2 regions of the Paenibacillus sp. S29 genome follow, and region 2 is predicted to be linked to the other one. Evidence: predicted binding sites of a transcription regulator. Region 2 holds the regulator's gene; the other holds the start of a gene.
What was found. Region 2 encodes LexA, which represses DNA repair genes until DNA is damaged. Its sites were predicted from a motif close to CGAACATATGTTCG; they were not measured.

Region 1 (3,174 bases), on a different contig from region 2:
CGGTAATGCCTGAGCTGAACAGCATGCCCCGCCAAGGGGAAACGGTGGCACGGTTCAACCAGCGGGTGAGGAAGGGGCCGGCCAAATGCCGGAGGGCTGCTTCCATCAGCTTCATCCCGCCCAAAAAAATAAACAGCCCACCGCACAGCGGGAGTATAACATGTATAAACACGGGCATAGCCCCCTTTTCTAGGTGAAAATACTTATGTAACAGCCTATGATCTGTCGGGGACAGCCATGACAAGCATGGCCGAGCTGTTTTTTTATAGAACGATAATTTTTGTAGTATCTTCACAAGCTTTAAAAGCGTGACGTCGATATACAGGCGGGCAGTAGCGAAGCGGATCATTTGAATCTGGAGAAGCGAGAGCGATCGTAAGATCAAATGATCCGCGGAGCCGCGCCCCTATCGAACAACGTTTTAACACTTTGAGTAATTCAAGAATGGGAGTGAAGGATTTTGCCTTCAGTAATATTAGAACGCAGCCGTAAAAAAAGGCTGGAGCACGCACACCCTTGGGTGTTTAAAAACGAAATAGCCAAGATTGAGGGTGACCCAGAGGCAGGCGATTTGGTCAGCATCGTTAACCATCAGGGACGTTATTTGGCGACAGGTTACTATAATCCGGCTTCACAAATTACAGTACGTGTGATGTCCTACGAGCCGCTGGAAGCAATGGATCAAAACTTTTTTGCCCAACGCTTTCGCAAATGTCTGGAGCACCGCGAACGTTTTGTGACCGGAGGAAACGCTTATCGGTTGGTGTACGGCGAGGCTGATTTTTTGCCTGGACTGATTGTAGATCGATTTGGTGATGTGTTAGTCGTGCAGTTGTTAACGCTTGGCATGGATCGGCGCAGGGAAGAAATCAGGGATGCGCTCGTTGAAGTAGTGGGTCCTGTTGGTATATATGAGAGAAGTGATGTATCCATCCGTGAGCTGGAAGGATTGGAACAAACGAAGGGTCCTTTGTACGGTGATTGCCCGCGTCATGTGGTGGTTACGGAAAATGGCCTGCACATCAAGGTTGATATCGTAGAGGGCCAGAAGACGGGTTATTTCTTTGACCAGCGTGAAAATCGTGCTGCCATAGCACCGATGATGACAGGTTGGGGAGTACGTAGTGGAATTACGCTACAAGAAGTAGCTGCAGACTCAGGAGATGCGGGCACAACGGTCTTGAAGCCAGTGAATAAAAGTGGTAAGGTTGTTGAATTCCCATTCTGGGATGGCGCAACCGTATTGGAATGTTTTTCACATACGGGAAGCTTTACGCTCAATGCATGTAAACATGGTGCTAAAAAAGTAACATGTCTTGATATTTCTGAGCATGCGATTGAAAGTGCGCGGGATAATGTCAAGCTGAACGGTTTTGAGGAACGCGTCGAGTTTGTCGTCGACGATGCTTTTCAATATTTGCGCAATCAAGTGAAAGGTGTAGAGGAACGCAATGCACGAGCCGGGGGCAAAGGAGATACATCCAAGCCGCTGACAGCAGGTGGCGGACGCACCTTTGATGTGGTCATTCTCGATCCGCCAGCCTTTGCCAAAACGAAGAACGCTGTCAAAGGAGCTACACGTGGGTATAAAGATATCAACCTGCATGGGATGAAGCTTGTCAATGAGGGCGGCTATCTGGTGACAGCGAGCTGTTCGTTCCATATGCGGCCAGAGCTGTTTTTGGACACTATTAAGGAAGCGGCGGCAGATGCCGGCAAAATCCTTCGTCTGGTAGACTGGAGAGCGGCTGGTAAGGACCATCCTCAAATTTTGGGTGTGGAGGAAGGCCATTACTTGAAATTCGCCATCTTTGAGGTGCGCAGCCGGACACAGCTTTAGGTGTCATACAAAGTCAAAGTCAATCGCCTTTTTGGTGATTAAATAGGTAAAATAGACTCATTTTAGGTATAAATCAGTCCTGTAGAGAAGGCATGCACCAAGCCAACCTGCGGGACTGATTTATTTTTAGGGGGAGGATGAATTGCTACAACATGGCAAACGTACGTTCTTTTCTCCCTTGCCTGATATGCTATACTGTTTAATAGAATGTTGTTCGTTGGAAAGGAGGCCGCATCATGTCGGTCCGCTTGTTGATTGGCCGCTCTGGCAGTGGTAAAAGTACGTTAATCCGCAATGAAATGACGTCTATGTTACGCGAGGAGCCGCTAGGTAAGCCTATGCTGTTACTTGTACCGGAGCAATCGTCATTTGCTTCCGAGCATGCGTTACTTACAGAAGCCGGAAACGGTATTCAGGGGTCGGTGCGCGCCCAAGTGATGGGATTTCATCGTCTTGCCTATTTAGTTATGCAGGAAACCGGGGGTTCAGCACTGGTGCCTGTAACGGAAGAAGGCAAGAAGATGCTTTTATATAAAATTATTCGTCGTCGCAAGGATGAACTGAGCTTGTTTAAGGATTCGGGAGACCAGCTCGGCTTTGTGGATCGGTTGAATACATTGTTTACGGAGCTAAAGCAGTATGGAAATGATACTCGGTCTGTACCCGAGCAACTGGAGCGAATGAACGCTGTGGGAGAGTCAACTCCGATTTTGCGCGGCAAGCTCAAAGATATCAGTCTAATCTATGAGGATTTTGAACGAGAGCTGACGCTTAAATATATTGACGGTGAAGATACGCTGCGCATGCTGGCAGAACAGATTGCGGAGTCTTCCCTTGTGCGTGGAGCAGACATTTGGATGGATGGCTACCGTAGGTTTACACCACATGAATATAAGGTGGTGGAGCAACTTATGCTGCATGCCTCTTCGTTGACGGTGGCGCTGACTTGCAACCGCAGCTACGAGAGCGGACAGCTTCCGCATGAGTTGGATTTGTTTCATCCCTCAGCGGCTACGTATGTAAAGCTCAAAGGAATGGCAGACGAGCTGATGATAGAGACGCAGACACAATTACTGCGCCCTGATCCGCTGCCGAGATTTAAGGAGCGTTCAGCGTTGGCGTATTTGGAGGCTAACTTTGAACATCGTACAGGGTTACGGAATCAGGAACAACGAATGCGGCTGCAGCAGCTACGAGAGCATTGGACAGAAGAACAGCCGGAGGGCATAAAACTGTACACTGCGGCGAATCGCCGTGCAGAGCTGGAAGGGGCTGTACGCGAAATGCGCCGTCTGGCCCGAGATGAAGGCGCGCGTTACCGGGAGATGGCTCTG
Region 2 (3,174 bases):
CTTCTTAAAATCTCCCATATTCGAAAGTGACATTTTAATTATCATGGCTTGTCTCCTCCTGGTTTAATTTCTCTACGCACACTATTCTAAAAGAGAGCCACCATTTCCTGTCTGTTAGATTTATAAAAAGAGCAAAATTGTAGCGACTGTTCAACTATGTCTGATATTCTACGATCTCGTCCGCTTGCTTCAACGATTCATAGCAGTAGTTAGGTGTACCGTTTAACACAAAAAAAGCAGGAAGAATCCTTCCTGCTCAGAGTGTCGAGAAAGTCCAGAGGACTTTTCGACACTTCTATTTTTATATGGGGAGACGCATCTTTTAAAACAAAAATCGATTTAAAACGATCTGAGGACCCTAGTTTTTAGACCACTAAGACAGTTTTAAACCCCCTGCAAAAAAACAGGGGGTTTCTCGACAGCCTGAGCAGGAAGAATCCTTCCTGCTTTTGCTTGAAAACGATTATTAACGTCTGCGTTGTCTATCATTCACGCTAAACAGATTAACAGCCAGTGCGTTACCTCTTGCACGCGCAACGGCTCTTTGATTCGAACGGATGTTTGATCTTCTTCTTCTCAAATCACGTCTGCAATGTCTTCTGCTCATATGATCACCTCCCTTCAAGGAAATGAAGGTACGGATGAATCTTAGTGGTGTTTATGCTTACGCTTGGAAATTTTGATATTCAAGGCATTGGTTGCTAGTGCATTTCCGCTTCCTGTTTTAGCAGCTGCGGCTTGAAAGACTTTAACGACCAGATATCTGTTTTTTCCGATGCGATGCTTATACGTTTTAACTCTATTTCTGATCATCTGCATATCTCCTTTGCTTAGGTCTGCTATATACTATGTCAATTGTGATAGTAATGTATCAGCATAAATCTATTAAAAGCAAAAAGAAGCTGGTACCTATATTACTAATGGTTAACAAAAAACTCATGCGAACCTGTCTTCGCCATTTCAACTTTACGTTGCAGGAGAATGTTACAGGCAGGTCGGCATGAGTCTAATAGTGTAGATAAATAATATGCAGTTTAGTATGAAAATTATTTACTATTAAGAGTGTTAAGTTTTTTCTCGTAGTACGCCTCTTGAGCAAGAATATGATTCAGTTGTTCAGAGAGCAGTTTATATTCTTGGCTGTTTTCTGGGTAATTGTTTCTTTCGGAAATTACAGCTTCGAGTTGCTTTTCTAAATACCTGAAATGGATAAGTATTTGTATGTACTGAATACGATCGTAGGTTGTTATGTGTGATCTCAAGATCAGTGGGTGATTATTTGAGATGAGGAGGCTGATTTTATAGTAGAAACTATAGGAATAGATTGCTGAAATGAAAAAATAGTTGTGAGATACATAGTAAACACAATAACAATACAAAACCGGCTTACCCTAAGCAGCCGGTTTTGTATTAGTGGTTAGAATAACGGGGAAGAAAGAACGAGAAATCAGTGGAAGTCCCGGAAGAGTCCTACAACCTTGCCCAAAATGCTGACGTGTGTCAGGCGAAGCGGTTCAAAGGCTGGATTTTCAGGTTGAAGCCGGATATGATCTTTTTCTTTGTAGAAGGTTTTAACTGTAGCTTCGTCTTCATCTGTCATAGCTACAACAATATCGCCATTATCAGCGGTCTGCTGCTGACGTACGATTACATAGTCTCCGTTAGCAATCCCAGCCTCAATCATGCTTTCGCCTACAACAGATAACATGAATATTTTATCCTCACCAACAAAGTGTTGGGGAAGAGGAAAGTAATCTTCAATATTTTCTGTCGCCGTAATAGGAAGGCCAGCAGTTACTTTGCCGACGACGGGGACACGACTAATGGAGTAATTAATCAAGTTGCTGTTATCCGATTCGTCTTGACCGAGTAACTCAATAGCCCGTGGTTTTGTAGGATCGCGTCGAATGAGTCCTTTTTTCTCTAAACGATCCAAATGACCGTGAACCGTAGAACTGGAGGCCAATCCGACAGCCTCGCCTATTTCGCGTACAGAAGGGGGGTATCCCTTTAGACGCACTTCATTGCGGATAAATTCAAGAATGGCCTGCTGGCGGCTCGAAATCTTAGACATACCGTATCAACCCCATTTAGTAACGTTTGGGAAAATTATAGCATAGAACCTCCGTTCGTACAAACATAAGTTCTAAATAATCCCTAAAAATAATCGCGAACTTTTGTTCTCTTTTCTATTGAACAAAACAAATGTTCGTGTTATATTGTGAAAACATAAGAACAAACGTTTGGAGGTCGCAGCCAATGATGAAATATAGCACTTATCAAAGTATTTTTCCGATGAATTCAGAAAATTTGCAGGAGACCCGAAAAGAGGGTAGAGCGCATTTTATGCAAATTATTACTAATACTCTTTTACTTAAGCTTCTTATTTTAGTGATTGTTGCTTGGATTGCAGGGGCAGGTGTACTTACGGTTTTCGCGGCACCCTCAGCTTCCAAGGGAGAAGTGACTAAACTGACCGTACAACCTGGAGATACGTTGTGGGAGATTGCCGCAAATCATAAACCGGAACGAATGGATACACGGGTATATATAGAAGGAATTGTGCGGATTAACGGTTTAGAGGATCGGGGAGTACAGGTAGGTCAGGTACTCAAGCTTCCTAACTTCTGACCTATAGACTATTAGAGCTTGTCAGGGAGCGTAATGCGGGAGCCTTGACAAGCTCTTTTCTACATGTCAAAGTGTATTATATCTTTGCTTTTATGGAGGGGACACAATTTGGATATAGACAGCTTGGTACAGCGCATCAATGAATTAGCGCGCAAAGCAAAATCCGAGGGTTTGACGGAAGAGGAAGCCACAGAGCGCGCCAATCTTCGGGAAATTTATTTAGGTAACATTCGCCGTAATTTTCGGCAGCAGCTTGAAACAATTGAATTTGTGGACGATGATACATCGAAGGGAAATGACGGGCTGAAGCATTAATGTTGTTAAAGCGCCCAAGCCTGCAATTTGCCTTTTGTTTTAGGTACCGTTCTCGGTATCTATATAGATCAGCTTTGAGGCAATTGTTTTATTGTAATATATCTGGGAAGGAATTGAGAGATGGCCCGATCATTTGAAAGAAAAGTACGCAAAAACACAGCGCATTTAAATAAATCGCGCAAAAAGCAAGGCATTCAAACCATTAACGGCGCAGGTTCTGCAATGGAT

Region 1: the regulator LexA is predicted to act here: its motif matches at 1,997-2,010, upstream of addB (helicase-exonuclease AddAB subunit AddB).

The regions. Positions count from the first base shown of each region.
Region 1 is NZ_JBMOUI010000005.1:287,503-290,676, forward strand. It holds gene ACL9RM_RS11145 (Na/Pi cotransporter family protein) at 1-172, opposite strand, end outside; gene ACL9RM_RS11150 (class I SAM-dependent rRNA methyltransferase) at 461-1,840, shown strand; gene addB (helicase-exonuclease AddAB subunit AddB) at 2,077-3,174, shown strand, end outside.
Region 2 is NZ_JBMOUI010000022.1:1,486-4,659, reverse strand. It holds gene ACL9RM_RS24405 (GNAT family N-acetyltransferase) at 1-45, opposite strand, end outside; gene ACL9RM_RS24400 (hypothetical protein) at 467-607, opposite strand; gene ACL9RM_RS24395 (hypothetical protein) at 649-813, opposite strand; gene lexA (transcriptional repressor LexA) at 1,448-2,074, opposite strand; gene ACL9RM_RS24385 (LysM peptidoglycan-binding domain-containing protein) at 2,263-2,631, shown strand; gene ACL9RM_RS24380 (DUF896 domain-containing protein) at 2,740-2,946, shown strand; gene ACL9RM_RS24375 (hypothetical protein) at 3,067-3,174, shown strand, end outside.